Regions from separate parts of the Salinispora pacifica DSM 45544 genome, predicted to be linked through region 1. Evidence: riboswitches for the same ligand, from Rfam matches in the RefSeq annotation. Region 1 holds a riboswitch; the other holds the start of a gene.
The links. A riboswitch is a leader RNA that binds a small molecule or an ion and turns the genes downstream of it on or off. The one in region 1 is predicted to bind cobalamin.
Positions count from the first base shown of each region.

Region 2: another riboswitch for cobalamin. It lies ahead of SALPAC3_RS0115265 (ribonucleoside-diphosphate reductase subunit alpha); the one in region 1 lies ahead of cobN (cobaltochelatase subunit CobN).

Region 1 is NZ_KB905359.1:309,491-328,338, forward strand. Features, by position in the region: gene modA (molybdate ABC transporter substrate-binding protein) at 1-352, opposite strand, end outside; gene SALPAC3_RS0101335 (TOBE domain-containing protein) at 349-774, opposite strand; gene SALPAC3_RS0101340 (Fur family transcriptional regulator) at 1,040-1,462, shown strand; gene SALPAC3_RS0101345 (carboxylate-amine ligase) at 1,604-2,740, shown strand; gene SALPAC3_RS0101350 (N-acetylglutaminylglutamine amidotransferase) at 2,816-4,597, opposite strand; gene SALPAC3_RS0101355 (ABC transporter ATP-binding protein) at 4,999-5,925, shown strand; gene SALPAC3_RS0101360 (ABC transporter permease) at 5,922-7,544, shown strand; gene SALPAC3_RS0101365 (hypothetical protein) at 7,563-8,522, opposite strand; gene SALPAC3_RS0101370 (MFS transporter) at 8,797-10,011, shown strand; gene SALPAC3_RS0101375 (CatB-related O-acetyltransferase) at 10,218-10,865, opposite strand; gene SALPAC3_RS0101380 (LacI family DNA-binding transcriptional regulator) at 10,926-11,912, opposite strand; gene SALPAC3_RS0101385 (MFS transporter) at 12,073-13,287, shown strand; gene SALPAC3_RS0101390 (FAD-binding dehydrogenase) at 13,412-15,067, opposite strand; gene SALPAC3_RS0101395 (PucR family transcriptional regulator) at 15,261-16,481, shown strand; gene SALPAC3_RS0101400 (hypothetical protein) at 16,625-16,969, shown strand; cobalamin riboswitch at 17,080-17,209, shown strand; gene cobN (cobaltochelatase subunit CobN) at 17,535-18,848, shown strand, end outside.
Region 2 is NZ_KB905359.1:3,337,722-3,350,261, forward strand. Features, by position in the region: gene SALPAC3_RS0115235 (hypothetical protein) at 1-341, shown strand, start outside; gene SALPAC3_RS0115240 (hypothetical protein) at 714-1,190, opposite strand; gene SALPAC3_RS0115245 (serine hydrolase domain-containing protein) at 1,297-2,472, shown strand; gene SALPAC3_RS0115250 (GNAT family N-acetyltransferase) at 2,756-3,184, shown strand; gene SALPAC3_RS0115255 (polysaccharide deacetylase family protein) at 3,272-4,162, opposite strand; partial or broken gene SALPAC3_RS27215 (inositol monophosphatase family protein) at 4,335-4,593, shown strand; gene SALPAC3_RS0115260 (alpha/beta fold hydrolase) at 4,683-5,480, shown strand; cobalamin riboswitch at 5,529-5,745, shown strand; gene SALPAC3_RS0115265 (ribonucleoside-diphosphate reductase subunit alpha) at 5,877-8,309, shown strand; gene SALPAC3_RS0115270 (ribonucleotide-diphosphate reductase subunit beta) at 8,306-9,379, shown strand; gene SALPAC3_RS28000 (hypothetical protein) at 9,725-10,246, shown strand; gene SALPAC3_RS0115275 (ABC transporter ATP-binding protein) at 10,470-11,312, shown strand; gene SALPAC3_RS0115280 (ABC transporter permease) at 11,309-12,070, shown strand; gene SALPAC3_RS0115285 (MerR family transcriptional regulator) at 12,096-12,540, shown strand, end outside.

The DNA of each region.
Region 1 (18,848 bases):
CGATGACGAGCTGGTTGCGGACGAAGACGGCCGGCGTGCCGTCCGCGTCGTCGGCGGTGGCGACGGCGGCGAGGTGCTGCGGGGCGGCGGAGGCGAAGACATCCGCCGGGGCCCCTTCGGTGAGCTGGGTGGCGAGGGCGGAGCTGCCGGCGAAGTTGAACACGACGGTGCTGCCCGGATGGGCTGCCTCGAAGTCGCGCCCGATCTGGTCGAACGTCGCGGTGAGCGACGCGGCGGCGAAGACGGTCACCGTGCCGGTCACGCCACCGTCGGCGGCTTCACCACCCGGGGTGCCGCAGCCGGCCAGGATCAGCGTGACGGCGGCGGCCAGGACCGAGGTACGCGGCCTCACGGCACCTGCCTTCCCCGGGTGCCGGCCGGCGGGGTGGTCCGCTCGACCAGCACGTTCGTCGATTTGATCACGGCGACGGCCAGCGAGCCGACCCGCAGGTCCAATTCGTCGACGGCCTCCCGGCTCATCAGGGAGACGATGCGGAACGGGCCGGCCTGGATGTCGACCTGGGCCATCACGGTGTCCCGGACGACGCCGACGACGATGCCGCGTAGGCGGTTGCGGGCCGACGAGGCGTCGGACCGCTCGTCGCGCTCGGCCGCCTGCGCTCGGGCGAACGCCGCCAGATCCACCCCGTCCACGGCGCGGTGTCCGTGCTCGTCGCGTTCTGCCCGAATGCGCCCGGCGTCGATCCAGCGGCGGACGGTGTCGGCGCTCACCCCCAGCAGCTCGGCCGCCTCCCCGATCCGGAACCTCGTCACCCGATCACCTTAGCGTCTGCATCCGAGAGGCGTTACCCCGCTCGTATCCAGCGGTTGCAAGGTTCCGGAGTCAGATTTCCTCGCAACCGCGAGGTCTGTCTGGTCCGGCGCCGGCGTGCCTACCTGGTCCGCCGGTCGGTCTACCCGTCAGCGGCGGGATCGAGGGCCCCGGCCCGCCGCCGCGGCGTACGGCGCGGGCCGGGTCTGACCCGGCGGCGCATAATGTGGGTACGCCGGAGCTGCCTCGGCGGTCAGCACACGTGAGATGGTGGGGAGTACGGTGCCGCAGACGATTCCGAACGCAACCCGGAACACCCGGCAGCGGGCCGAGGTGCTCGCGCTGCTCGGGGAGCTCGACGGGTTCCACACGGCGCAGCAACTGCACCGGATGCTCTGCGACCGCGACGCCCGGGTGGGCCTGACCACCGTCTACCGGACCCTGCAGCTTCTGGTGGACGCCGGCGAGATCGACTCCACCCGGCTGCCCGGCGGTGAACAGCTCTTCCGCCAGTGCAGCCAGAGTCGTCACCACCACCACCTGGTCTGCCGGTCCTGCGGACGGACCGTGGAGGTGGCCGGCCCGGCAGTCGAACGCTGGGCCGACCAGGTGGCGGCCGAGCACGGCTTCACCGAGGTCGGGCACACCCTGGAGATCTTCGGCAACTGCGCCGCCTGCGCCGCGTCCTGACCTCGGCCGCCTGCGCCGCGTCCTGACCTCGGCCGGCTGTCACCAGCCGGGTGTTTCCCGCCCCGTCGCTCGGGAAATCGGCACCCCGGCACCCCGGCAACGCGGCGCCGCGCGCCGCCCGACGAACGGACGCCGATCGCCATGACGTACCGTCCGGCCACCGACCGCCCCGACCTGGACACCCTCACCCTCGGGGTGGAGGAGGAGTTTCTGCTGCTGGACTCCGACACGGGGGAGAGCATGCCGGTCGCCGCCCGGGTACTCGACGGGTTGTCCGGCGCCGCCTACGAGCAGAGCCGGCAGGAGTTTCGACACAGTATGGTCGAGATGGTCACGCCGGTCGTGTCCGACCTGACGGAGCTGCGGCGGCATCTGGTGGCGCTGCGCACCGCCGCCATTGACGCGGCCGAGGCCGCCGGCGCCCGCCTCGTCGCGGTGGGAGCGACTCCAGTGAACGAGGCGCACCGGACGGTACCGGACGAACCTCGCTACCACGCGATGTCCCGGCGGTTCGGACCGGTCGCGCACGACCCGGCGGTCTGCGGCTGCCACGTGCACGTCGGCCTGCCCGACCGGGAACTGGCGGTCCAGGTCTGCAATCACCTGCGCCCGTGGTTGCCGGTCGTGCAGGCCCTCACCGTCAACTCGCCGCTGCACGACGGCCAGGACACCGGGCACGCGAGCTGGCGCGGAATGCAGCTGGAGCGTTGGCCGAGCATCGGCCCCACCCCGTACTTCGACTCGGCCGCCGACTACGACGCCACGGTGGCGGATCTGATCAAGGCGGGGATCATGCTCGATGCCGGGATGGTCTACTGGTATGTCCGGCCCTCCGTCGCGTACCCCACGGTCGAGGTTCGGGTTGGCGACGTCTGTCCCACGGTTGACGACACGGTGTTGGTGGCCGCGCTGGTACGTGCCCTCGTCGCGACCCTCGCGGCGGAGGTCCGGGGCGGTGCCCGCGCGACCCGGATCCGGGGCTGCCTGGTCTCCGCCGCGCACTGGCGGGCCGCTCACGACGGGCTCGACGGTGACCTTGTCGACCTTCGTACCGGGCACGCCCGGCCGGCCTGGGACCTGGTGGACGAGATGTTCGCCCTCGTCACGCCCGCCCTGGAGCGCCAGGGCGACCGGGGGTACGTGCTCGACCAGCTGACTCGGCTCCGGGACGAGGGCACCGGTGCGGCACGGCAGCGTCGGATTCTGGAGCGGACCGGCTGCGATGTCGGTGCCGTGCTGGCCCACCTGGCCGCACAGACCCGCCCCACCCCCGCCTGAGCTGGGCCAGACCGCCCGTCCTACCGCTGAGCCGAACCGCCCGTCCGACCGCTGGTGGTGGTGCGGCCGTCCGTCCTACCGCTGGTGCGTCTGCAGCCACAGCTCTAGCAGCCCGAGCTGCCACAGCTTGTTGCTGCCGGCCGCGGCCTGCGTCGCCGCCGGGTCGGCGAGCAGTTCGTCAACATATTCGGGCTGGAACAGCCCCCGTTCCTGGGCGGCCGGTGCTCGCAGCGCGTCCAGGACCAGCTCCCGCACCCGCCCGGAGACGTTGCGCAGCGCCGGCACCGGAAAGTACCCCTTCGGCCGGTCGATCACCTCCGCCGGCAGCACCTCCCGAGCGATCTCCTTGAGTACGCCCTTGCCGCCCTGCGCCACCTTGTGCTCCGGCGGACAGGCCGCGGCGAGCGCGACCAGATCCTGGTCCAGGAAGGGGGTGCGGACCTCCAGCCCCCACGCCATGGACATGCTGTCCACCCGCTTGACCGGGTCATCGGGGAGCATCCGGTGCGTATCCAGGCGCAGCACCGCGTCCAGCGCGGTCTCCGCACCGGGTGCGGACAACTCGGCGACGAGTAGCTCCCGGCTGGCATCCCGGTCGTGGGCGTATGCCGGACTGACAACCCGGGACAACTCGGCGTGGTCACGGTCGAAGAAGGAGGCGGCGAACACCTCCGCCGCCCCGTCCCGGGGCGTCCTCGCGAGCGGCTGGTGGTAGCCGTACCCAGCGAACACCTCGTCGGCGCCCTGCCCCGACTGGGCCACCTTGACGTGCTTGGCCACCTGCTCGCTGAGCAGGTGGAAGGCCACCACGTCGTGGCTGCCCATCGGCTCGGTCATCGCGGCGATCGTGGCCTGTACCGCCGGCAGGAGGTCGTTGTCGGCGAGTCGGATCCGCCGGTGGTCGGTGCCGAAGGCCCGGGCCACCTGGTCGGAGTAGTGGAACTCGTCGCCGGCCTCGTCGCCCCGGCCGTCGAATCCGATGCTGAACGTTTGCAGGTGGTGCTGGCCCGCCTCGGCGAGCAGGGCCACGATGAGACTGGAGTCCAGGCCACCGGAGAGCAGCACCCCGACCGGGACGTCCGCCACCAGCCGCCGGCGAACCGCCGCGCGCAGGGCGTCCCCGACCGCTGCCTGCCAGTCCCGGGCATCCCGACCGGCGTGGGCGGGGTCGCGGGCGTACTCCGGCTGCCAGTAGACGTGTTCGCGGCTACGCCCGTCCGCCTCGACCACCCGCAGCGTCGCCGGGGGTAGCTTCCGGACGCCACGCAGCACGGTCCGGGGCGCCGGCACAATCGAGTGCCAGGAGAGGTAGTGGTGCAGGGCAACCGGATCGATGTCGGTGTCCACGTCGCCGGCGTGCAGTAGCGCGGGCAGAGTCGAGGCGAAGCGCAGGCGGCCGGGGGACTCCGCCAGGTAGAGCGGCTTGATGCCGAGCCGGTCGCGGGCCAGCACCAACCGCTGACGGGTCCGGTCGAACAGCCCGATCGCGAACATGCCGACCAGGTGGTCGACGAAGGCCTCCCCCCACTCGGCGTACGCCACCAGGATGACCTCGGTGTCACTGGTGGAGCGGAAGGTGTGCCCGGCGGCTCGGAGCTCCTCGCGCAACTGCGGATAGTTGTAGATGCATCCGTTGAAGACCAACGTTGATCCGAGGTCCTCGCGCACCATCGGCTGAGCGCCGGCGTCGGAGAGGTCGATGATGGTGAGCCGGCGGTGTCCGAGGGCTATCCAATCGTCCGCCCAGTGGCCGGTGTCGTCCGGGCCGCGGGACTCCATCGCCTGGCTCATCCGGATCACCGCCTCGGTGCCCGGCCTCGATCCGTCAAAACGCGCTTCCCCGCTGATGCCGCACACGCTCAGTGCCCCTCTGGCCGCTGTCCGGCGGTCCGGGAGGGCCGATGGCCGAGCGTCGAATCCATGGCCACCGTCCCGTCGCACCGTCTCACCTGGCCACCGGGCATGGCCCGGGCCCCGTCCCGCGGACGGGTGCGCCGGGTACCCGGGCTCGGGGTCGCTCAAACCCGCCCCAGTGCCCGTCACCGGCCAGACCGCGCGGTGCTCTCCTGCGGCCAGCCTCGGGCGTCGTGGTCGGCCGACGGCGCACGGTGGCGCTTCGGCGTCCGAACGGAGCTTCGAGGCGGACTCGCGACCGGTAAAGCGTGGCGCGGGACCCCTAGGGTGGTGGCGACCGGTTCACCCCGGGCGGTGCGCCGGACGTGCGCAACCGGCGCGAACTGACGGCGACAGGAGATCCCATGTCCGTTATCGCGATTGACGGCCTGGTGAAGAGCTTCGGTGCGGTCCGCGCGCTCGACGGGCTCAACCTGCAGGTGGAGGCGGGGGAGGTGCACGGCTTCCTCGGGCCCAACGGCTCCGGTAAGTCCACCACCATCCGTGTCCTGCTCGGGCTGCTACGCGGTGACGCCGGCAAGGTGCGACTGCTCGACGGTGACCCGTGGCGCGACGCGGTGACGCTGCACCGCCGACTCGCCTACGTTCCGGGCGACGTGAACCTGTGGCCCAACCTCTCCGGCGGGGAGGCGATCGACCTGTTCGGGGCCCTGCGCGGTGGCTTGGACCAGCGTCGCCGCGACGAGCTGCTGGAGCGATTCGACCTCGACCCGACCAAGAAGTGCCGGGCCTACTCCAAGGGCAACCGGCAGAAGGTGGCGATCGTCGCCGCCTTCGCCTCCGATGTCGAGCTGTACGTGCTGGACGAGCCGACCTCCGGGCTCGACCCGTTGATGGAGGCGGTGTTCCAGGAAGAGGTGCGGCGGCTCACCGGCAACGGCGCCACGGTGCTGCTCTCCAGTCACGTGCTCGCCGAGGTGGAGGCGCTCTGCGACCGGGTCAGCATCATCCGCGCCGGCCGTACCGTCGAGTCGGGCTCCCTGATCGAGCTACGGCACCTCGCCCGCACCACGGTCACCGTCGAGACGGTGCGCCGGTTGACCGGCGTCGCGGAGCTACCCGGCGTGCACGAGGTCCGGGCCGTTGACGGTCGGGTCCGGTTGGAGGTCGAGCCGGAGCACCTCGACGCGTTGCTCGCCCACCTGATCCGCTTCGAGGTCCGGGCGCTGGTGAGCGCACCGCCCACCCTGGAGGAGCTGTTCCTGCGGCACTACGACGGGGCCGACGACGGCCGGATCGTCGCCGGGGGCGGCGCGGAGCCGGCCCAGTGAGCGCATTCACCGGCACCGGCCGACTGGCCCGGCTCGTCCTGCGCCGCGACCGGATCAAGCTCGGAGCCTGGCTGCTCGGTACGCCGCTGCTCGGGTTCGCCCTCGCCGGGAGTGTCTCCGAGTTCTACCCCGACGAGGCCACTCGCCTCAGCTATGCCGACACCGCGCTGACCAGCGTGGTGGCGCGGGCCTTCAACGGGCCGATCTTCAACGCCGAACTGGGCTCGATCGTCGTCGCGGAGGCGTACCTGACGTTAACTCTGCTCGCCGCCCTGGTCAGCACGTTCGCCGTCGTCCGGCACACCCGACAGAACGAGGAGACCGGCCGGGCGGAGCTGCTCGGTGCGGCGGTCGTCGGCCGGCACGCGTTGCTCGCCGCCCCGTTGCTTGTGGTCGTCGGGGCGAACGTCGCCGCCGCCCTCCTCCTCGGGCTGGCCTTCGCCGCCGCCGGTCTGCCGCTGGCCGGATCCCTCGCCGCCGCCGGGGCGGTTGGCGGGGTCGGCATCGCCTTCACCGCCGTCGCCGCCGTCGCCGCCCAGCTGACGGTTACCTCCCGTGGTGCGAACGCGCTGGCGGCGGCCACCGTCGGGGTGGCGTTCCTGCTCCGTGCCGCCGGGGATGTCCTCGGTGAGCGGGACGGCCTGCAACTGGTGAGCGCCTGGCCGTCCTGGCTCTCCCCGCTCGGTTGGGGCAACCAGGTACGCGCGTTCGGCGCCGAGCGGTGGTGGGTTCTGGGCCTGCCGGTCGTGTTACTGGTCGGCGCCACCCTGGCCGCGTTCGGTCTCGCCCGTCGGCGGGACCTCGGCGCCGGTCTGCTCAGCGACCGGCGGGGGCCGGCCCGGGCCGCCGCCGGCCTGCTCAGCCCGAGCGGACTGCTCTGGCGACTGCACCGCGGCTCCCTGGTCGGCTGGTCGGTGGCGGTGGTGGTCCTCGGGGTTTCGATGGGCTTCGCCGCGGACGAGGTCAATGACGTGATCGCCGAGAATCCCGCCGCCGCCGAGCTGATCGCTGCGATGGGGGGCGGGGTTGACGACCTGGTGGACGCGTTCCTCGCCGCGATGCTGGGGGTATTCGCGTTGGCTGTCGGCGCGTACGTGGTGCAGGCGTTGCTGCGTACCCGCGCCGACGAGGCGGGCGGCGTCCTGGAGGCGGTACTCGCGACCGCGGTGGGCCGGGTTCGCTGGTTGGCCACCCAGGTGGTGGGCGCCGTCCTGGGCGCGGCGGTCCTCGTGCTGCTGGCCGGGCTCGCGACCGGCCTCGGCTACGGACTCGCAGCCGGCGATCCGGGCCGGTGTGCGCTTGAACTGGGCGGGGCCGGGCTACTACAGCTACCGGCGTTGCTGGTGGTGGCGGGCTTGGTGACCGCGCTGCTCGGGTTGGTTCCCCGGTGGTCGGTGTCGCTGTCCTGGGCGGTGCTGATCGGGTTCCTGCTGTTGGGGCAGCTCGGCGCGGCGCTCGACCTGCCGCAGGCGGTGCTCAACCTCTCGCCGTACACCCATGTTCCCGCGGTGCCGGCGGTCGAGGCAACCACGCTACCGCTGGTGCTGCTTGTCGCCGTGGCCGGCGCGCTGCTCGCCGCCGGGCTGGCCGGCTTCCGCCGCCGCGACGTCCCCAGCTGAGTGGCTCGATCCGGGACGTCAGCCGGATACCTCCGGCTCCGTTTCGGACTCCGAGCCGGTGTGGCGTTGGCGTAGCAGTTCACCGCTCCACCGCGCGGCGGCCCGCTGCTCGGAGAGGGTTCGCTCCCGGGCGCGGGCCAGCCCCTCACGGACCGCCTCCGGGACGTCGGCGTCGGGCAGGTCGGCGAGGATCGCCGACCAGCGTCGGTTGAGCTGCTCGGCGTAGCGGGCGCGCCGTAGCAACTCCTCGTGTCGGCAGTCCAGCGCGATCACCCGTTCCCAGTAGGGCTGAAGGGCTTGGCGGACCCGCTCGTCGAGTTGCACCCACGCCTCGGGCCGGCAGGTGACCGTCTGACCGCCGCGTGCGAACGACCACGGCTCCTGCCCGGCGAGCTTCCGCTGCAGCTGTGCCTCCAACTCGCCGGCCCGGTGCGGTGCGACGGTACGGGCGAGATCGGCGGCGATGCTGGTTAGCCGCTGGGTGGCCGGTGGCAGAAAGTAGTGGGCGTACCAGGCCAGCTGATCCGGTCGCAGTCCCTGCGAACACCAGGTGAGGTCGGCGCGGATGGTGAAGGTGAAGACGTAACCCCGGGCGAAGACGGTGATCGGCCCGACCGGCTCGCGCCGCTCGATCGGGTCCTGTGGTGGGGGTGGGGCCGGCCCCTGCTTGGCGGCCGTGTCGACCGTACGGGCCAGCGTGAGCAGCCACCGCCACAGCCGCCGGGTGGCCGGTGCCAACCGGGCGGCGAGTCGCCGGCCCGCTGATGTCAGCTGGGCGGCGAACCGACGGGTCGCTGGTGCCAACCGGGCGGCTACTCGCCGCGCTCCGGCTGCCAGCCGTGTCGTGCTCCGTCGGCACGCCCGCACCAGCCGGGCCCAGCGGCCAGGGCGCGTGGCGTCCGGAGCGGCCGGGCGATGCTGATCCGGATCGGAAGCTACCGGCGGCGGGGGCGCCTCCGTCGGCGGGCCGTCGGCCATGTCGCCTCCCTCGTCCGTCAACCGGTCCGCCGGGTCGAAGGGTGGTGCGGTCGGTGCCAGATACGAGGGGAGTGCCGGCAGGTGCGGTGTCGCCGCGTACTCACGTTAACAAGGACCGGGCCAGTGGGGCGGCAGCGGCGCGGCGTGCCGATCGGCGCTCGGCTGACTGCGCGGGAGCCGGTGCGGGGAAATTCGGTGCGTGTTGAGAATGTTGCTCGGGGTGTGCCCGTGCGGCCCGGCCCCAGCGCCACCGCTCGAGCGAGAGGATCCAGTCGTGAGTAGCGTCGTCGCCCCGGCCGCCGCTCGGTCGGTGCTGGCTGCCCGCACTGGTGTCGTGGTGGTGTTCGCCCTCAATGGCTTCGTTATCGGTTCCTGGTTTGCCCGGGTGCCGGCGGTCCGGGAGGCGCTTGATCTCTCCGCGGGCCGGCTCGGGCTGCTGTTGCTCGCGATGTCGGTCGGCGCGGTGGTGGCGATGCCCGTCTCTGGTCTGGTCGTCCAGCGGCTGGGCACCGCCCGGACGGTGGTGGTGGCGGCGCTGACGCTCTCGGTCGGACTGCTGGTAACCGGGGTCTGTGCGAGCGCTGTCGGCTGGCTGCCCGGGGTGGCGGTGGGCCTGTTTGTCTTTGGCTACGGCACCGGTACCTGTGATGTCGCGATGAACATTGAGGGTGCCGCGGTTGAGCGGCGGCTCGGTCGTACGGTGATGCCGCGGTTTCACGCGGCGTGGAGTCTGGGTTCGGTGGCGGGGGCGGGGCTCGGTGCGGTGGCTGCTGAGGCGGGGCTGGTGTTGGCTTTCCACTTGCCGCTGGTCGGCGTGGCGGTGCTGGTCGGGATGGTCTTCGGCGCTCGAGGGTTCCTGCCGGCTGCCGAGACGACATCGGCCGGTGGCAAGGTATCCCCGGCGACCCGCCATCGTTCACTGTTGGCGGCCTGGCGGGAGCCGCGGACCCTGCTGATCGGCCTGTTTGTGTTGGTCGCGGCGTTCAGTGAGGGGAGCGCCACCGACTGGGTCGCGATCGCGTTCGTGGATGGGTACGGCGTCAGCGAGGCGGCCGGAGCGGTCGTGTTCGGAATGTTCGTAGTCGGCATGACCACTGGCCGGACCGCCGGCACCCTCGCCCTGGACCGGTGGGGGCGAGTGCCGGTGCTCACCGGTGCGATCCTGCTCGCGGTGGCCGGGGTGAGTGTGGCGGTGCTGGCTGAATCCGAGCCGGTGGCGGCGGTCGGCGTGGCGTTGTGGGGCCTCGGCGGCTCGCTCAGTTTTCCGGTGGGGATGAGTGCGGCGGCCGACGAGGAGGAGCGCGCCCCGGCGCGGGTCAGCGTGGTCGCCGCGATCGGCTACACCGCGTTCCTCGCCGACCCACCTTTGCTTGGCCTGATCGGCGACCGGGTCGGGACACTGCACGCCCTACTGGTGGTACCAATTTTGCTGTTGTTGTCGGTCGCGTTGGTGCCCGCCACCCGCCCTCCTCGTGAACTCCATGATTGATTAACAAATGTCGTCGCTGTGGCGATGCGGATCATCAGCTCGTCGCCGGAACCGACTAACCGAAGTAGCGTCGTGCCCCGCGTCGCGCCCCTTCTCATGGGGCAGCTCGACAGCGAGAAAACCGGAAGCACCCCGGTCCGTCGCGAACGACGAATGAGTCGTCCCGCGGCGGCCCCGAACCGCTGATTTCCGATGGATAAGACTCGTCAGCCCCTTGGCGGTGCCACGGTCTCCAGGGCGTCAATGCTGCCGGACATGATCGTGCGAATGTGATCCGTGATGTGTGGCAACGGCCAGTCCCACCAGGCAAGCGCCATCAGGCGGGCAACCTCTTCTTCGGGGAAGCGGCGGCGGATCACCCGGGCCGGGTTGCCGCCGACGATGCTGTATTCGGGGACATCGTCAACGACGACAGATCCAGAAGCAACGATCGCCCCGCTGCCGATGCGGACGCCGGGCATCACCATGGTGCGGTAACCGAACCACACGTCGTTACCAACCACCGTGTCTCCTCGCCCGGGCAGGTTGGTGATGAGGTCAAAGTGTTCGCTCCAGGAGCCACCCATGATCGGAAACGGGAAGGTCGAGGGCCCGTCCATGCGGTGATTGGCGCCGTTCATGATGAACCGTACGCCTTCGCCCAACGCGCAGAACTTCCCGATCACCAGCCGCTCCGGCCCGTAGTGATAGAGAACGTTGCGAACCTCGAAAGCTGTCGCATCGTCCGGGTCGTCGTAGTAGGTGAACTCCCCGACTTCGATCAGTGGCGAGGTGATCAGTGGCTTCAGCAGCACCAGACGTGGCTGTTCGGGCATCGGATGTAGGACACCCGGGTCGGCTGGAGTGCCTGTCATCGTAACGTCCTTCTGGGTGAAAGGTGGAAACCGGGACCTGTTCCGCGGAGGCACGTCGCGTCAGCCGCTCATCCGGTGCACCGGGCGGGACGGAAAGAGCGTTGGCGGTAGGACCGCGCTGCCGTTGAGCACGGCGGTCACGGCCGCTGTCGCGATTCCGGCCACCGGGTGGGTGGAGGTGGTGAGCGAGGGGTTGGTAATGGCGGCCAGCGGGGTGTCGTCGAAGCCGGTCACCGCGATGTCCCCCGGGACCTGGACGCCATCGCGCAGGAGCCCGCTGATCACGCCGAACGAGGTCACGTCGCTGGCGCCGACGATCGCGTCGGTGTCTGGCCAGCGCGCCAGCACCTCCCGGGCGGCGGCACGCCCTCGGCCCGCGGTGAAGTCACCCCGAACCAGCCGGGGCGGCAGCCCCGCCGCGCGCAGCACTCCCCGGTAGGCGCGTACCGAGCGGCCGGCGCAGGGTAGCCAGCGAGAACCACTGATCATGGCGATGCGGCGGCGGCCCGTCGCGTACAGGTGCTCCACCAGCGCTGTGGTGCCGCCACCGTTGTCGATGTCGAAGGAGGCCACCACGGGGGAGCCGACGCCGAGCGAGGCGACCCGGCCGCGCAGCGTGGGCGGCACCGCGGCCAGGACCGCGGGCGTGGTGTTGACCAGGATCAACCCGCTCACCCCGCGCTGCTCGCCGAGCCGCCGCAGCTGGGCGAGGTCGCGGGTCGGCAGCCAGTGCAGGGCCACCCCGACGCCGTGCGGGGCGCACGCCCGGGCGGCGGCGCCGACAACCTGGTCGACGTACGGATCCTCGAGCACCCGGGGCGAGGTGCCGTGGACCACCGTGACCAGCCGCACACCGGTGCCCCGTACCAGGGCGCGGGCGGCCGGGTCCGGCACGTAGCCGAGCTTCTCGGCGGCGGCGGTGACCCGGTCGCGGGTATGGGCCGCGGCGTACCCGTTGTTGGCGAGCACTCGGGAGGCGGTGGCCCGGGAGACGTCGGCCACCCGAGCCACATCCGCCAGGGTCGGCGCGCGCTGCGGTGCCGGCATCGTGGTCCCCCGTTCCCGTCGCCGGGGCGACGTTTGTCGTCCGGACATTATTGCTCGCCTCGACGGCGGTGACCTGCGGGCATTTTCGGTTTGCACTGAGAACGTTCTCAGGGGTGTGCTCGTGCAGCCAGGCCCAGTACTGAAGCGAAAGGAACCCGTGGTGAGCAGCGTCACAGCCCCGGCCGCGACTACCGCCGCACACCGGTTGGTGCGCACCGCCCGTACCGGTGTCGCGGTGGTGTTCGCCCTCAACGGCCTCGCCATCGGGTCCTGGTTCGCCCGGGTGCCGGCGGTCCGGGAGGCGCTTGACCTCACCGCCGGTCGGCTCGGGCTGCTGTTGCTCGCGATGTCGGCGGGAGCGGTACTGGCGATGCCCACCTCCGGTCTGGTCGCCCAGCGACTGGGCACCGCCCGGACGGTGGCGGTGGCGACCCTGTTGGTCGCCGTGGGCTTGGGGATCGCCGGCGTCAGCGCGAGTGCGGCGGGCTGGCTGCCCGGGGTGGCGGTGGGTCTGGTCATCCTTGGCTACGGCACCGGTACCTGTGATGTCGCGATGAACATCGAGGGTGCCGCGGTTGAGCGGCGGCTCGGTCGTACGGTGATGCCGCGGTTTCACGCGGCGTGGAGCCTGGGCTCGGTGGCGGGGGCTGGCCTCGGTGCGGTGGCCGCTGAGGTGGGGTTGGCGTTGGCGGTCCACCTGCCGCTCGTTGGCGCGGCGGTGCTGCTCGGCACGGTGTCCGGCACCCGGGTGTTCCTGCCGTTCGCCGAGCCGGCGCCGGATGCCGACGGGGGCTCCCCGGCGGCCCGGCGCCGGGCGGTGCTGGCCGCCTGGCGGGAACCACGGACCCTGCTGATCGGCCTGTTTGTGCTGGTAGCAGCGTTCAGTGAAGGGGTCGCCACCGACTGGGTCGCGGTCGCGTTCGTTGATGGCTACGGCGTCACCGAGGCGGCCGGAGCCGCCGTCTACGGCGTGTTCGTGATCGGCATGACCGTAGGACGGACCGTCGGCACCCTCGCCCTGGACCGCTGGGGCCGGGTGCCCGTGCTCGGCACCACGATCCTGCTCGCCGTGGTCGGCGTGAGCGTGGCGGTGCTGGCCGGTTCCGGACCGGTTGCGGTCGCCGGTGTGGCGCTGTGGGGCCTCGGCGTTTCCCTCAGCTTTCCGGTGGGGATGAGCGCTGCGGCCAACGTGGAGGAGCACGCCGCGGCCCGGGTCAGCGTGGTGGCCGTGATCGGCTACACCGCCTTCCTCGCCGGACCACCGCTGCTGGGCCTGATCGGCGACCGGGTCGGGACGCTGCACGCCCTGCTGGTCGTGCCGGTCCTGCTACTGCCGTCGCTGGCGTTGCTGCCGGTGACCCGCCCTCCTCGCTGACCGTCCCGGCGGGGACAGCGGACGCTCGGATGGTCCTTGCGTATCCGCAATGGACTTCGTTGGGAGGCGTGGTTGATCCGAACCTTGCGGCTGCCGCTACGGCGGCCCCGCCTGGCCCCGCCGGTCAGCTGAGCTGGCGGGCGGCGGCGCGGCCGGCGACCCGGCCGGAGAAGAGGCAGCCGCCGAGGAAGGAGCCCTCCAGGGCGTTGTAGCCCATCATGCCGCCACCACCGAACCCGGCCACCTCACCGGCGGCGTAGAGGCCGGGAAAGGCGTCGCCGTCGCGGGTCCGGCAGCGACCGTCCAGGTCGGTCTCCAGCCCACCGAGGGTCTTGCGGGAGAGGACGTTGAGCCGTACGGCGATCAACGGCCCAGCCTTCGGGTCCAGGAGGCGATGCGGCGCGGCGACCCGCAGGAGCCGGTCACCGCGGTAGTTGCGGGCGGAGCGGATCGCCTTGACCTGGGCGTCCTTGCAGAAGGTGTTGGTGAGCTGCCGGTCCCGTTCGGTGACGAGCGCGCGGATCCGGGCGACTTCGATCGCCGGCACGTCCGGGTCGGCGATGCGGTTCATCCCGGTGACGAGGTCGTCGAGGGTGTCCGCGACGACGAAGTCCTCGCCGTGCCGCTTGAACGCCTCGACCGGCCCGGGAGCACCGGCCCGTACCCGGGACAGCAGCAGTTTCAGATCCTTGCCGGTCAGGTCCGGGTTCTGTTCGGAGCCGGAGAGCGCGAACTCCTTCTCGATGATTTTCTGGGTGAGCAGAAACCAGGAGTAGTCGTAGCCGCTGTGGCGCAGGTGGCGCAGGGTGCCGAGGGTGTCGAAGCCGGGGAAGTACGGAGCCGGCAGCCGGTTGCCGGCGGCGTCCAGCCAGAGTGAGGAGGGGCCGGGCAGGATGCGAATTCCGTGGTTCTCCCAGATCGGATCCCAGTTTCGTAGCCCTTCGACGTAGTGCCACATCCGGTCCGGGTTGATGATGTTGGCGCCGGCCTCCTCGGCGATGCCCAGCATCCGGCCGTCCACGTGGGCCGGCACTCCGGCCACCATCCGCTTCGGTGGGCTGCCGAGCCGTGCCGGCCACGCCCGGCGGATCAGGTCGTGGTTGCCGCCTATGCCGCCGCTGGTGACGATGACGGCCTGGGCCCGGGCCTGGAACTCGCCGACCACGGTGCGGCTGCTCGGCCGGCCCCGCTCGGCCGTGGCCGGCTCCAGCCGGCTGCCGTACACCCCGACCACCGCACCGGCCTCCACCAGCAGCCCGTCAACCTGGTGGCGGAACGCGAACCGGATCCGCCCGGTGTCGACGTGCGCCCGTACCCGTCGCTCGAACGGCTCCACCACGCCGGGGCCGGTGCCCCAGGTGATGTGGAACCGCGGAACCGAGTTGCCGTGCCCACCGGGCCGGCCGTCGCCGCGTTCGGCCCAGCCGACCACCGGGAAGAAGCGATGCCCGTACTGCCGCAGCCAGGACCGCTTCTCTCCGGCGGCGAACTCCAGGTACGCCTCGGCCCAGGCGCGCGGCCACCGGTCCTCGTCGCGGTCGAACTGGGCGCTGCCGAACCAGTCCTGCCGGGCCAGCTCGAGGGAGTCCCGAACGCCCATCCGCCGCTGCTCGGGGCTGTCAACCAGGAACAGTCCGCCCAGGCTCCAGAAGGCCTGCCCGCCCAGGTTCTGCTCCCCCTCCTGGTCAACGAGGAGGACGCTCCGGCCGAGGTCTGCTGTCTCGGCGGCGGCGACCAGCCCGGCCAGACCAGCTCCTACCACGACGACGTCAGCTTCCACGGCTGCCTCCTATCGGTGCGAGCGGGCATTGACCCGCTTCCGGGCCGATCGCGGGGAGCGGGGCGGCGCCGGGGGTTGCCCCACCGTGCCGCAGCCAACCGGTTGACGCCACCACTTCCGCACCAGGTGAGCATGAGTATTGTCAACCCGCGCGGCCCGGGGGCGGTCGGGCCGGCTGGCAGCGCGAGGGGCGGTGACCGGGGTGGGCCTCACGGAACGGCTGATCGTACATCGGATGCTCACCGAGCGTAGCTCGACCCTCGTGGACGAGATGGTCGGCGCGGTCGTCGACCAGGTCCCGATCTACCGCGAACTCAGCGACGCCCAACTGCGGGAGGTCACGGCCATCGCCCAGTGGGCCGTCACCCGGCTCACCGAGATGTGGGTGGACGGCACTCGGCTCACCACCCGGGACATCAGCCGCTTTCGGGGCATCGGCGCCACCCGCGCCACCGACGGTCGGCCGCTGCTGGCGGTGCTGCGCGCCTATCGCGTCGCGGCGGCCATCATCACCGACGCTGTCGCCGAGCATGCCCCGCCCGGGCTGACGGTCGCCGACCTCGCCGCGCTGGTGCAGGCCCTGGTCGCCGCGCTCGACGAGTTGTCCGAGGCGTTGGCCAACGGCTATCAGCACAAGGCCGCCGAGTTGATCACTGACCGGCGTCGACTGATTGACGAGTTCCTGCACGATCTGCTCGCCGGCCGCCAGACCTCGCCCGGTGCCCTCGCCGACCGTACCGAGCAGCTCAACGTCCGCGTTCCCGCCAGCTTCGGCCTCCTCCTCGCCGTGGGTGACCCGAAGAGCCCGGAAACCCACCCGGCCCGCGTCGCCACGCTCGTTGCGTCGCCAGCCGTCGGCGTGGACCACGGCCCGGTCGACCTGAGTACCGGTGCGCTGTTGAGCACGGTGCGGGCCGGCGCCGGTGTCCTGCTGCTCCCGGACGAGCACGATCGGTCCGAGGTCGTGACGGCCGTGGCCGCGGGCGGTTGGCGGGCCTGTCTGATCAGCGGAGCTTCCCCGGCGACCCTGCCGCAGGACTACCGGGCTGCGGTTTCCGCGCTCAAGCACGCACCCGTGGCGGCGTTCGCCCGCCGGACCGTGCTCGACCGTGGCGACGCGCTCACCGTCGCGGTACTGCACGGCACGCCTCCCGTCGACCGTGCCGCACTGCACGCCGCGGTCCTCGGGCCGGTGCTCACCCCCGCCAACGCCCACCTGCTCGAAGGGCTGCACGCGTACCTCACCCACGGGTCGGCGATCGAGGCCGCGACCGCGGTCGGACTGCACCCGCAGACCATGCGCCATCGGCTCCGCCGGCTCACCGAGCTCACCGGTCGTAGTCTGACCCACTCCTGGGACCGGCTCGTGCTCGCGGTGACGCACGCCTCACTCCCGTCGCCCCCGGGGCGGTGAGCCGGCCGATGCCTCCCCGCGGGCTTGCTGCACCACCGGCCGGCGGTGCATCCTCAGCGCGTCATCAGGGGGCGTACAGACGGCGCTCAGCCAAGGGTGGTGCACTGGAGGCCGGCGGCACCGGAGATGCAAGGAGGAGCGGCATGGGCTGGTTCAGTCGGAAGCGGTCGCGTACCTGGGAAGCTGACGGGGTGCCGACGAAGCTCGACCGGGAGGGCACCCGCGCGGACCTGGTGGCGCTGGAGCAGTTCGTCGCCAGCCGGACCGGGGTCGAGTTCTACCTGGAGCCGGAGACGACGGCGACGGACACGACGGTGGTGGCGATCGCGCACGACGGCGAGTGGATCCGCCGCCGTACCGGGTCGCCACGGGTTGCTGCGTCCCTCGCCCGCCGACTGGCCCTGCCGCTGTACGAAGCGGCCAAGATGGGCTACCCGGAGCGGATGCGCGCCTGGAACCGGGCCCACCCGGAGCGGCGCCTTCGGTAGCCCCCGTGCCCTCCGGGGCCGTGGCTCCGGGACCGGTTGACCGCTGGGCTCCTCTCGTTTCGTTGACCCGGACGTACTGGTGTGGCAGAGTTCGCGGCCGGACGGCAGTGAAGGAAGCCGGTGTGAATCCGGCGCGGTCCCGCCACTGTCACCGGGGAGTGATCCTCCTTGTGGAGCCACGACCGTGCGTCGCACGGTTGGAAGGCCGGGGTGAGCATCGATCCGGGAGCCAGGATACTTCGGCCGTCGGTGCACCCCAGGGCGTGGATACCCGAGGAGGACCCGATGACGCGTAGCGTCCCACCCATCGACAGCTGTCGTACCAACCTGGCGGGCGGCGGCAGGTCCGCGACCGGTCCGCGGCCTGGAGCTGCCGCGACTGGCCCCGCTGCCGTGCTCGGTGCCGCCGTTCTCGACCCCGCTGCCCGCGGTTGATCGCTGCCTGACGCGCGCCCCCGTCGGCCACCCAGTCGGGTGGTCCGAGGTGGCGCCCGTGAAGCCGAATCACCTCCCGTCTCGCTGATCGTCCGCCCCTCCGTGCGGGCGTCACTCTCCGGAGTTTGCCGTGCGCATTCTGCTGCTCTCCACCGCCGACACCGACCTGCTCGCCGCGCGGGCCAGCGGGGCCGACTATCGCCTGGCCAACCCGACCCGGGTGGCCGTTGACAGCGTCCCGGAACTGCTCGACGGCGTGGACCTGGCCGTCGTACGCCTGCTCGGTGGCCGGGCCGCTTGGCCGGACGGACTGGCCGCGATCCTCGCCTCGGGCGTGCCGACGGTGGTGCTGGGCGGGGAGAGCGTCCCCGACGCCGAGCTGACCGCCGCCTCCACCGTGCCCTCCGGTGTCACCACCCAAGCCCTGTCCTACCTGGTCGAGGGGGGCCCGGAGAACCTGGCGCAGCTGGCCCGGTTCCTCTCCGACACGGTGCTGCTCACCGGGGAGGGGTTCACGCCCCCCACCCCGACCCCGGCGTACGGGACGCACGGTGCACGGTCGGCCGACCCGGACCGGCCGACCGTCGGGATCGTCTTCTACCGGGCGCACGCGCTCGCCGGCAACACCGCCTTCGTGGACACGCTCGCCGACGCCGTGGAGGCCGCGGGCGGCAACGCGGCGCCGATCTTCTGCGGCTCGCTGCGCGGCCTGACCGCCGGCACGGGCCCACTGGAACTCTTCGCCCGCTGCGACGCGCTGCTGGTCACCGTGCTCGCCGCCGGGGGCACCGTGGCCGCCGAGGCGGCCGGCGGTGGCGACGAGGACGCCTGGGACGTGGGTGCGCTCGCCGCCCTCGACCTGCCGGTCATCCAGGCGCTCTGCCTCACCAGCACGCGGGAGCAGTGGGCCGACAGCGACGCCGGATTGTCCCCGTTGGACGCGGCGATGCAGGTGGCGATCCCCGAGTTCGACGGGCGGATCGTCGCCGTGCCGTTCTCGTTCAAACAGCTCGATGCCGACGGGCTGTCGGTCTACGCGCCGGACCCGGAGCGCGCCGCCCGGGTGGCCGGAATCGCCGTCCGGCACGCCCGGCTGCGGCACCTGCCGAACGCCGACAAACGGGTGGCGGTGGTGCTCAGCTCGTACCCGACGAAGCACTCCCGGGTCGGCAACGCCGTCGGCCTGGACACCCCGGCCAGCGCGGTGCGGCTGCTCGCCGCGCTCGCCGCCGCCGGCTACGACCTCGGCGCGACGCCCGTCCCGGACGACGGGGACGCCCTCATCCACGCCCTCATCGCCGCCGGCGGCCACGACGTCGAGTGGCTCACCCCCGAGCAGCTCGCCACCGCCAGCGCGCGGGTACCGCGGGAGACGTATCGGCGGTGGTTCGACCAGGTGCCGGCGCCGCTGCGCGGCGCCATGATCAGCCACTGGGGGGAGCCG
Region 2 (12,540 bases), 3.0 Mb from region 1:
GCATTCAGTCACAGGACGTGTGGACGGAGTACTGGGAAGGCGCCAACCTGATCGGCATCGGTAAATTCAATGCAGATCCGGTCGACGCGATTCCGGGGGATTCGATCCAGGCGTGCGACTATTACCCCGACGGCTGGCGGGTTGAGGTTCGGATGGACATCAATCCCACCGGAACCTGGGAGACTGATCGGGTTGCTACGACCCACGGCCATAAATCCCCCTACTGTAGCCCGTGGGAGGGTGGAAACTTGGCGGAGGAGACTCCGGTATTGGTGAAGGTCTGTAAGGTTCTGGATGACTCTGAGGAGCATTGCGAGGATCCTGTCCCTGGCTGGGCGTAGAAGGCCCACTGAAGGTATTTCCTTCATCTGGTAGTGCAATGCTGCGGTGATCTTCGCTCCTTGGGTTACCGCAGCATTGGCCTGCGTCGTTTACATTAAGAAGAGTTCGTCCCATTTCATTGCCGCATCGTTGTGGTGAAACGTAGGGTGTAGCACCGGGACGTGGAGGAGGCGCGACTGATCGCCGCCATCTGCTCGGCCTCCGCGTAGCCGCACCGTGCGAGCGTGGGGTAGTCGCTCGGCGGTTTCTCTCAGTGGGTGCAGCACCTCCGTGAGCGGGACTGACTCCAACGGCATCGACATGACCTCAACACCATGTGGTCATCTACTCCGCGATTTCCTGGAATGCGTCAGTAGTAGCGGAGACATCGGCTAGCTGGGGGGCTTCGGCGGGCTGATCTTGCGGAACCGCTCGTGCGCGGACTGACGGCTGATGCCGAGCGCGTTGCCGATCTCGGCCCAGGAGAGCCCGGTCGCCCGCGCCTGGGTCACGGCCTGTTCGATGAGGGGCCGTTGCCAGCGCTCCACCTGGGCGAGGAGGCCGAGCGCCTGTAGTGGCCAGGTGGTGGTCAGTTCGGCGACGCCGTCCCGCAGCGTGTCGGAGCGGTTGCGCAGCCAGCCGGGCGGCGTGGCAGCCAGGAGTGGCCGGATGTGCCCGCCCCACTCGGCGGTGGCCATCCAGCGTCCCTCGTCGGCGGCCGGATAGTCCCGGCTGCCGCCCCAGCCGCAGCTACATCCGGCCCGGTAGCCGACGGCGTCGGCCGGCGCTGCGGCATCGGTCTTCAGCGCCCCGTCCGGTAGTCGGAATCCGACGAGCTCAGCATGCCCCGGAACCATCTCCTCCGTCATCCGGCCAGCATATGTCTGTCAGGGTTGCCTGACGTTGCCAGTAAGGCTAACTTGACATAGTTGCTTCGGGTGGTCGGCACCCGGAGCCGGCACCCCGGAGGAATCCATGCCCGTGGCACATGGCACCGTCGCGCCGGGATACGAGCCGGTTCGAGCGGCTTTCCAGGCGAGCTTCGACGCCGGCTCCGAGATCGGCGCCGCCGTCAGCATCTACCGGCACGGCCGGGAGGTGGTCCGACTCTGGGGTGGGGTCGCCGATCCCGCCACCGAGCGCGCGTGGCGGGAGGACAGCCTCCAACTTGTCTACTCGGCTACCAAGAGCGCACCTGCCGCCTGCGCGCACCTGCTGGCCCAGCGCGGGCAGCTCGACCTGGCCGCCCCCGTGGCCGCGTACTGGCCGGAGTTCGCGGCGGCGGGCAAGGGCGGCATCCCGGTCCGCTGGCTCCTGTCCCACCAGGCAGGGCTGCCGGTGCTCGACCGCCCGGTCCCGCTGACGGCGGCGCTCACCGGGGAGCCGGTCGTCGCGGCGCTGGCCGCCCAGGCACCTGCCTGGCCGCCGGGAACGGCGCACGGCTACCACGGGCTCACCTACGGCTGGCTGGTTGGCGAGGTGGTACGCCGCGTCTCCGGCCGCAGCCTCGGCACCTACTTCGCCGACGAGATCGCCACCCCACTCGGCCTGGACTTCTGGATCGGCCTGCCCGCCACCGAGGCGCACCGGGTCGCCCGGATCACCGAGCAGCCGGTCGCCCCGCCCGCCGCCCCCGAGAAGCTGCCGGCGACGCTCCGGGAGGCGCTGGCCGCGTACACCGATCCGACCTCGCTGGCGGTCCGGTCGATGATGGTGACCGACCCGCCGCTGGACCTCGCCGACCCCCGTACCTGGGCGGCGGAGATCCCCGCGGCGAACGGCATCTGCACCGCCTCGTCCCTGGCCCGCTTCTACGCGGGCCTCATCGGCGAGGTTGACGGCGTCCGGATCCTCGACCCGGCCACCCTCGCCGCCGCCACCCGGGAACAGGCCAACGGCGTTGACCAGGTGCTGCGGGTGCCGACCCGGCCGGCGCTCGGCTTCGGCCTGCCCCTGCCGGAGCAGCCCTGGTGGTCACCGACCGCCTTCGGCTTCCCCGGGCACGGCGGCTCACTCGGCTACGCCGACCCGGCCAGCGGGATCGCCTTCGGATACGTGACGAACGGGCTGCGCGTCACCATGGCCCCGGACGCCAGGACGGCGGGCCTGATCGAGGCCCTCCGGTCCGTGCTCTCCCGCCAGTCGGTCTGACTCCGAGGGCGGCTTCCCCGCTTCCGGGTAGGAAACCCATCGCCCGGGTGATCGGTGCAGCCCATCGTGGCCACAGTGCAGGGCGCCAACCCGCGTAGCGGCTCGGCCGGAAGGCGCAGCGAGCATGCGCATCGCGACCGGCGGGTTCCGGCTCCGCACCGGTGGCCCGAAGGTTGTGGGCGCTGGCGGAGCTGTACGGCGAGGTCGCAGCGGTGCGGCGGTCGGTGACGTAACGTCATCAGTCCACCGGGTTTCCCGGAGGTATTGGCGGGAATTGTCGTGGGTGTTCACCCGGACGCACCACGACGGATACCTGGTCAGCACCGAGCGTGAGCGTCTCGACCTCGACCGGGTGCACCACTGGCTTGCCACCGACACGCACTGGGCCCGTGGATGGGACCGGGCGACGGTGGAGCGTGCCTTCGCGAACTCCATCGGCTTCGGTGTCTATCGCCCCGGAGACGGACGCCAGGTGGCGGTCGCCCGGGCGGTCACCGACCGGGCCACCTGCGCCTGGGTCTGCGACGTGTACGTCGACCGAGCCGAGCGCGGTCGTGGCTTGGGCACCTGGCTCGCCCGCGAGGTCCGGGGCCACCTCCAGAACCTCGGCATCCACAATATTCTGTTGGAAACGGATCACGCGCACGGCGTCTACGCCAAGGTGGGCTTCGTTCCGCTCCGGGGGCCGGACAGGTGGATGCAGCTCGATTAGCGAGATGAGTGTCAGGTCCTGAATCGTGCACCGCAGAGGCGGGTGACGCCGCTGCTGGCCACGTCTTCGCAGACCCTGGCCCGCGTGCTATGCGCCGTCTCCAGCGCGTGGGTAGCGAAGTGCAAAATCGATGGCGATGTCGTCGAAGGTGGCCCACCTTGTTCCCTCATGCTGGTTGATGTGTTCGATCATGCGCTCCAGCATCAGGAGAACCTGCGGACGTCCCGACACATCCGGATGGATGGTGAAGGGGAATACGCCGTAGTCCAGCTCCCGGTAGACCCAGTCGAACTGGTCACGCCATATCTCCTCGAGTTGTCGCGGGTTGACGAAGCCGTGGCTGCTCGCGCTGGTCTTGATGAACATCATCGGCGGCAGGTCATCGAGGTACCAGTTCGCCGGAATCTCGATGAGGTCGGTCTCCTCGCCGCGGACCAACGGCTTCATCCAGTCCGCGGCATCAGCGGAATAGTCAATTTTGGTCCAGGTGTCACCCACGCGAACCCGGTGTACGGTAAAGTCGTCGCGCATCAGCGAGTGGTCGTATCGGACACCCCGTTCGAGTAGCAGCTTGTGCGTGACCGGCGAGAATTCCCACCATGGCGCGACGTAGCCCCTGGGGGATTGTTTGGTTACCGACTCGATCAGGTCTATACACCGGTCCAGGACGGCGGCCTCCTGCGTTTGACTCATCGCGATCGGATTTTCGTGGCTGTAACCGTGGAGACCTACCTCATGACCGGCATCCACAATTTGCCGGAACTGGTCGGGGAACGTCTCGATGGAGTGTCCAGGAACGAACCAGGTGCTCGGAAGAGCGTATTTTTCGAACAGCTTGAGAAGGCGCGGCGTGCCGACTTCGCCAGCGAAAATGCCACGGGAAATATCGACGGGCGAATTTTCGCCACCGTACGAGCCCAACCAGCCGGCGACCGCGTCCATGTCGACACCAAACGCGCACAGAATTTCTTTCGACATCCCATCGGTCCCTTACTGTCTGCCTCGGTGATGGCAGCCGAGGATGAGCTCGATTCTTCACGAGTCTTCGACTGCTGGTAGGAGCTTTGACGGCACGTCTGCTGAGTAGGGTGGGCGGCGAACTGGCGGCCGGCGCGGGGATGATCGTGCTATCCGATCGAGAGTGTCAGATCTGTCGATCGCAGATCAGGCGTTGGCGATCGAGTGCGGCGTGGTGGGAGCGATGGTCGTTCGCTCCCACCACGGGTCGGCGCTGACCGGCACCGGCGACAGTGGGCGGATGTGGCTGGTTGACCCCTTGCGTGGGACCTTGCTTCGCCGCGCGGACCATCCTGGTCGCGGTCAACGTGGAGCTGCGGAGCGGCACGCAGCCCACCGTTACCGCCGCCGCTGACCCGTTCAGTGACGGGGTGTTCTGGAGCGGACGTACCACGCCCTGCTCAAGTCGATTGAGAACCAAAATCCGGCCTGAGTAGGGTTGCGGCGGTTTCCGGTCGCCAGGGGTGAGGGAGTTCGTACGGTGCAGCGGGTGACGATCCATCGGGACGGGGTGGCGCTGTCCTGCCTCGTGGGCGGCTCCGGCGACGATGTGATCGTACTGTTGCACGGGCTGGCCGGCAGCGCGGCGGAGTTGGTGCCGACGGCGGAGGCGCTGCTACCGGAGCACCGCGTGATCGTGGTGGATCAGCGCGGGCACGGCCACTCGACCCGATGGCCGCCGGACCTCTCCCGCCGGGCGTACGTCGAGGATGTGCTCGCCGTCGTCGCGGAGCTCGCCGGTGGTGCACCGGTGACGGTCGTGGGTCAGTCGATGGGTGGGCACACCGCGCTGCTCTTCGCCGCGACGTATCCCGAGTTGGTGCGTCGGCTGGTGCTGCTGGAGGGCGGGGTCGGTGGCCGCGAGGAACGGGGGGACTACCCGGCCGAGTTGGGTGCCTTCTTCGCCTCGTGGCCGGTGCCGTTCGCCGATGTTCGCCAGGCCGCCGAGTTTCTGGGCGACACCCCGGTGGCCCAGGCCTGGCTGCGAGACCTGGACCGGCGCCCGGACGGGCTCTGGCCGCGATTCGAACCGGCGGTGATGCGGGACACCATCGCGGCCGTGGCCGACCGGGCCTGCTGGGACGAGTGGCAGCAGGTGCAGGCCCCCACCCTGCTGGTGTTTGGCGAGCACGGGATCATCCCTGTCGCCGAGGTGCGGCGCATGGTGTCCCTACGTCCAGATGTCGAGCGGGTCGTCGTTGCCGGCGCTGGGCACGACGTCCACCTGGAAGACCGGGACGGCTGGCTGCGTGCCCTGGGGCAGTTTCTCAGCCGCTGACACGCCGCCACGACATCTGGTGTTGCATCCCGGATGGGGGAGGCATATATGGTGTCTCCCGCAGCTGGTTCGGCGCTCCCACCGGGAGTGGTCGAGGCAAGAGGGAACCCGGTGGAAGTCCGGGGCTGCCCCGCAGCGGTGAGTGGGAACGACCGCCGTCATCACGCACTGGGCTGATCGAAGCCTGGGAAGCGACGGCCAGTAGGCGACCGGGACCCCGGGCGTGCCCGCGAGTCCGAAGACCTGCCAGCGCGCCGCACGCGACGCGTGCGGCGGTTGGCGGCCGCGCGGGACGGCCGACACCCGCAGCCGCCCGGTGTGGTTACCCACCGGGCGACTGATTGTGGTGTCCCTCCGCGTGTTCGGCGACCTTGTCGGCAGGCGGAGGAGGGGGAGATGACGGCGACGCGGGAACGCGCCACGGACGGTCCGGCCGGGCATACGACGGCGACGCGGCAGGGCGCCACGGACGGTCCGGGCGGTGCGGCTCAGCAGCAGCGGCGGCAGGTGATGGAGGTCCGTAAGCGCAACGGCGACACCGAGCCGGTGGACGTAAACAAGATTGTCCGTGCGGTGGAGCGGTGGGTCGGCGACCTGAACGAGGTGGACCCGCTGCGGGTGGCGACCAAGACGATCAGTGGCCTGTACGACGGGGCGACAACGGCCGAGCTGGACCGGCTGTCGATCCAGACGGCGGCGGAGCTGATCGGCGAGGAGCCGCAGTATTCGAGGCTGGCGGCGCGGCTGCTGGCCGCGTACGTGGACAAGGAGGTCCGGGGGCAGCAGGTCGCGAGCTTCAGCCAGTCCATCCGGTACGCCCACGGCCTCGGGCTGATCAGCGACGACACCGCCGCCTTCGTGTCCCGCAACGCCCGCAAGCTGGACGATGCGGTGGACCCCGCCGGAGACCTGCGGTTCGAGTACTTCGGGCTGCGTACGGTCGCGGACCGCTACCTGCTGCGGCACCCGCAGTCGCGGCTGGTGGTGGAGACCCCGCAGTACTGGCTGCTGCGGGTGGCCTGCGGGCTGTCGCGGACGCCGGCCGAGGCGATCGGGTTCTACCGGCTGATGTCGTCGCTGGCGTACCTGCCCAGCTCGCCGACGCTGTTCAACTCCGGCACCCGGCACACCCAGATGTCGTCGTGTTTCCTGGTCGACTCGCCCCGCGACGAACTGGACTCCATCTACCAGCGGTACCACCAGGTCGCGAAGCTGTCGAAGTTCTCCGGCGGCATCGGCATCGCCTGGTCGCGGGTGCGGGGCCGGGGCGCGCTGATCCGGGGAACGAACGGCCGGTCGAACGGCATCGTGCCGTTCCTGAAGACCCTCGACGCCGGGGTCGCCGCGGTCAACCAGGGCGGCCGGCGTAAGGGCGCGGCCTGCGTCTACCTGGAGCCCTGGCACCCCGACATCGAGGAGTTCCTGGAGCTGCGGGACAACACCGGCGAGGACGCCCGGCGTACGCACAACCTCAACCTGGCCAACTGGCTCCCGGACGAGTTCATGCGCCGGGTCGAGGCGGACGGGGACTGGTCGCTGGTTGACCCGTCCGACGCCCCGGAGCTGCCCGACCTGTACGGCGCGGAGTTCGACGCCGCCTACCGGGTCGCGGAGAAGAGGGCGGTCCGTACGGTCAAGGCGCGGGACCTGTATGGGCGGATGATGCGCACCCTGGCGCAGACCGGCAACGGGTGGATGACCTTCAAGGACCGCGCGAACGCGCTGTCCAACCAGACCGGGGAGCCCGGTAACACGATTCACCTGTCGAATCTCTGCACCGAGATCCTTGAGGTCAACAACGACGCCGAGACCGCGGTGTGCAACCTGGGCTCGGTCAACCTGGGCGCCCACGTCAGCGCCGACGGGGTGGACTGGGCGAAGCTGCGGGAGACCGTCCGTACCGCGATGGTCTTCCTCGACCGCGTGATCGACATCAACTACTACCCGGCCGAGCAGGCGGCCGCCTCCAACCCGCGTTGGCGGCCGGTCGGGCTCGGGCTGATGGGGCTGCAGGACGCCTTCTTCACGCTGCGGCTGCCGTTCGACTCGGCCGAGGCGCGGGAGCTGTCCACCCGGGTGCAGGAGGAGATCTTCCTGACCGCGTTGGAGACCTCCGCCGGGCTCGCCGAGCGGTTTGGCCCACATCCCGCGTACGCCGAGACCCGCGCGGCCCGGGGCGAGCTGCACCCGGAGCTGTGGGGGGCCGAGCCGACGCAGCCGACGCGGTGGGCCGAGCTGAAGGCGCGGGTCGCGGAGCACGGCCTGCGGAACTCGCTGCTGGTGGCGATCGCCCCGACCGCGACGATCGCCTCGATCGCCGGCTGCTACGAGTGCATCGAGCCGCAGGTGTCCAACCTGTTCAAGCGCGAAACCATGTCCGGTGAGTTCCTCCAGGTCAACACCTACCTGGTTGGTGAGCTGAAGGCGCGCGGGTTGTGGACGGCCCCGATCCGGGACGAGATCAAGCGGGCGGAGGGGTCGGTGCAGGGCATCGCCGAGCTCCCCGCCGAGGTGCGGGAACTGTTCCGTACGGCGTGGGAGCTGCCGCAGCGGGCACTGATCGACCTGGCCGCGGCCCGCGCCCCGTACATCGACCAGTCCCAGTCGCTGAACCTGTTTCTGGCCGCGCCGACGATCGGCAAGCTCTCCTCGATGTACCTGTACGCCTGGAAGTCCGGGCTGAAGACCACCTACTACCTGCGGTCCCGTCCCGCGACGCGGATCCAGCAGGCCACCGTCGCCGTCACCCCGTCGAGTTCCGCCGGGGCTGATGCCGAGGCGCTGGCTTGCTCCCTGGAAAACCCCGAAAGCTGCGAGGCCTGCCAATGACCACCGATGCCGAGACCCGTACCGCGACCGTCGAGACCCGTACCGCGACCGCCGGGACCGTTGGCGAGCGGCAGCTGCTGCTCGACCCCGGTATGGACCTGACCCTGCGCCCGATGCGGTACCCGCACTTCTTCGACCGGTTCAAGGAGGCGATCAAGAACACCTGGACGGTTGAGGAGGTGGACCTGCACTCCGACCTCGCCGACCTGGCGAAGCTCTCCCCGGCCGAGCGGCACCTGGTGTCCCGGCTGGTCGCGTTCTTCGCCACCGGCGACACGATCGTCGCCAACAACCTGGTGCTCAACCTCTACCAGCACGTCAACTCTCCGGAGGGCCGGCTCTACCTGTCCCGGCAGCTCTTCGAGGAGGCGGTGCACGTCCAGTTCTACCTGAACCTGCTGGACACCTACGTGCCGGAGGAAAAGGAGCGGTTCGCGGCGTTCGCGGCGGTGGAGAACATCCCCTCGATCGCCCGCAAGGCCGAGTTCTGCTTCCGGTGGATCGACTCGATCTTCGAGCTGCGGGAGCTGCGGACCCGGGCGGACCGGCGGGCGTTTCTGCTCAATCTGATCTGCTTCGCCGCCTGCATCGAGGGCCTGTTCTTCTACGGCGCCTTCGCCTACGTCTACTTCCTCCGCTCCCGGGGTCTGCTCAACGGTCTCGCGTCCGGCACCAACTGGGTGTTCCGCGACGAGTCCATGCACATGGCCTTCGCCTTCGACGTGGTGGAGACCGCCCGCACCGAGGAGCCGGACCTCTTCGACGCCGACCTGGAGCAGCAGGTCAGGGAGATGATGGCGGAGGCGGTCGACTGCGAGGTCCAGTTCGCCGCGGACCTGCTTGAGCAGGGAGTGTCCGGGCTCTCCCTGACCGACATGCGGGAATACCTCCAGCACGTCGCGGACCGGCGGCTGGTCACGCTGGGAATCGCCCCGATGTACGGCAGCCAGAACCCGTTCGCCTTCATGGAGTTGCAGGACGTACAGGAGCTGTCGAACTTCTTCGAGCGGCGGGTGTCGGCGTACCAGATGGGCGTCAGCGGGAGCGTCACCTTCGACGACGACTTCTGATCCGAAGCTGGGCGCGGACGTGAGCGCCGGGGAGGACGGGCGGAGATGCGGCCGTGGCCGGGGTGCGCTGGCGGGAGCATCCCGGGTTCTTCTGGCACAACCTGATCGAGATTTCGAGTGCATGAAACGTCTAGAATTCGATGATTTCGTGCGGCGCGCGAAGATCGGACAAGTATCCAATGAGAAAAGTTGGGGGGTATTGCCGTCCTTCCGGACGAAACCGGCATTGACGTGAAAGATGAGATCAACGCCTTCGACCCGTTTGCTACCCTCAAGGGCTCTGGAGTAACGCAGGTATGTGCGGGCGCCGCCAATGGCGCTGATAACTGGTGAAGGTGATTTCGTGTGAGGGGCTGGATTACTTGGACTGGTGGATTCTTGGCCTGCCTGCTGTTTGGATTCATGGTAGTGATGTTTAGCCTCAATTCAGCGAATAGTTGGGGCGAGTTGCTGGGTATCGCGACATTCTTTACACCTATCTGTTACCTGGCCTCAATTTTTACCCTGTTTCCTTATGTTCGGGCCACCTCGTCCGGGCTGGTCGTAGCCAATCCCGATAAGATTTTCCGTATTCCTTGGCGTAATATCAGAGAGCTTTCCGCTGGTCACGGTCTGTTCGTTGAACTGACCGACGGGGAGAAAATATTTAGTTTTGCTTTCCAAGCCTCAATGATTGGGCGATTTCTGGGCTACCCCGGAGCCCGTCGGGCCGTGCGCAAGATAGAAAAGGTTCGTGCTAAGGGGGTAAGCAGTGGCGGGGGGCCTGATGTGGATTCAGTAGTGCCCTGGCGTCGTCATATAAGTTTTATCATGGCTTTCTGGGTAACGTTTGCATTGATAATCCCTTCTTTGGTTCGCCTTCCTTAGCCTCCATCCATCGACACAATCCCGGTCGGGCGTCGAGTCTTGGCCGGCAGCCTGTCCTACCTGGAGCCTCGCACCCATCGATTACCGGGCCCACCGCACCCCTCCTGAACTGCAAGATCAGCTTGGAAGGCTCAGTTGATCGGCGAGGTGGTGCGGCGGGTGGCGAAACGCGGCCGGTTTCGGGCTTGACCTTGACGCAGCGTCAACCCTGCACGCTGGGGTCATGTCGATAGATCTTCAGCGGACGCCGGGGCAAGGTCGGGAGCCGGCGATCCAGGTACGCGGCCTGCACAAGTCCTTCCAGGAGCTGCAGGTGCTACGCGGCGTCGACTTCGACGTCGCACCGGGCAGCGTCTTCGCCCTGCTCGGCTCGAACGGGGCGGGCAAGACCACGGTGGTACGCATCCTCTCCACGCTGCTGCGCTCGGATGCCGGCGCGGCCACCGTGAACGGCTTCTACGTTGCCGCGCAGGCGGGAAAGGTGCGTGCGTCGATCAGCCTGACCGGGCAGTTCGCCGCGGTCGACGAGGTCCTCAGCGGGCGGGAAAACCTGGTGCTGGTCGCCCGGTTGCGGCGGCAGCGGGAGCCGGGTCGGATCGCGGATGACCTGCTGGCCCGCTTCGCCCTCACCGACGCGGCGAACCGTAGGGTGGCGACGTACTCGGGTGGGATGCGTCGTCGCCTTGACCTCGCGATGAGTCTGGTGGGGAAGCCACCGGTGATCTTCCTCGACGAGCCGACGACCGGGCTGGACCCGCAGGCGCGGCTGGAGGTGTGGCAGGCCGTCCGGGAACTCGCCGGCCAGGGTACGACGGTGCTGCTCACCACCCAGTATCTGGACGAGGCCGAGCAGCTCGCGGACCGGATCGCGGTCCTGCACGAGGGGCGCATCATCGCCAACGGCACGCTCGCTGAGCTCCGGCGGCTGTTCCCGCCCGCGACCGTGGAGTACGTCGAGAAGCAGCCGTCCCTGGAGGACATCTTCCTGGCCATCGTCGGCGGCGGGGACACCGCCGTGCCGACCGCATCCACCGCACCGGTACGAGCAGCTAAGGACCCCCGATGACCGGCAACTTCCTCAGCGACACCACCGCCCTGACCCAGCGTTCCCTGCGCCACATCGGCCGCAGCCCGGACACCATCATCACGACCGCGATCACGCCGATCGCCCTCATGCTGCTCTTCGTCTACGTCTTCGGCGGTGCGGTCGAGGCCGGGTCGGATAACTATGTGAACTACCTGCTTCCCGGCATCCTGCTGATCACCGTGGCGTCGGGCATCTCCTACACCGCGTACCGGCTCTTCCTGGACATGAAGGGCGGCATCTTCGAACGGTTCCAGTCCATGCCGATCGCCCGCTCGGCCGTACTGTGGGCGCACGTGCTGACCTCGCTGGTCGCCAACCTGATCTCGCTGGTGGTGGTGGTGTTGGTCGCCCTCGCGATGGGATTCCGCTCCGGGGCGGGCGTGCTGGCCTGGTTGGCGGTAGCTGGGATCATGCTGCTCTTCACCCTGGCTCTGACCTGGCTCGCCGTCATCCCCGGGCTGACCGCGACGTCCGTGGAGGGGGCGAGCGCCTTCGCCTATCCGCTCATCTTCCTGCCGTTCATCAGCTCGGCGTTCGTGCCCACCGAGAGCATGCCCGGCCCGGTACGCGCCTTCGCCGAAAACCAGCCGGCCACCTCCATCGTCGACACGGTCCGCGGTCTGTTGGCGCAGCAGCAGGTCGGCGCCGACCTGTGGATCGCTCTCGCCTGGTGCGTCGGGCTGCTCACCGTCGCGTACGTCGTAGCCAGGTCCGTCTACCATCGCAAGGTCAGGTGACGTTGTGCCCGGCGTGGAGGTAGCCATGCTGACGATCGGGCGGCTGGCCTCCTACGCTGGGGTTTCCATCCGCGCGGTGCGGCACTACCACCAGATCGGGCTCCTGTCGGAGCCGGAACGCGACGCCTCCGGCTACCGGAGCTACGACGCCGCCGCGGTGCTGCGCCTGATCCGGATCCGGACCCTCGCCGAGGCCGGCGTCCCGCTGGCCCGGGTCCGGGAGCTGCTCGACGCCGACCCGGAGACGTTCGCCGCCGCGACGATCGAGGTCGACCGGGAGCTGCGGGCGCGGATCCGCACCCTCCAGGAGCACCGGCGGCGGGTCGCGCAGCTGGGCTCCGTCGAGTCGCTGGCGGTCCCCGAGGAGGTGGCCGACTACCTGGAGCGGCTCCGGGGCATCGGAGTACCGCGGATGCTCGTCGAGGCGGAGCGGGACGCGTGGATCCTGCTGGCGGCGCGCTTCCCGGAGA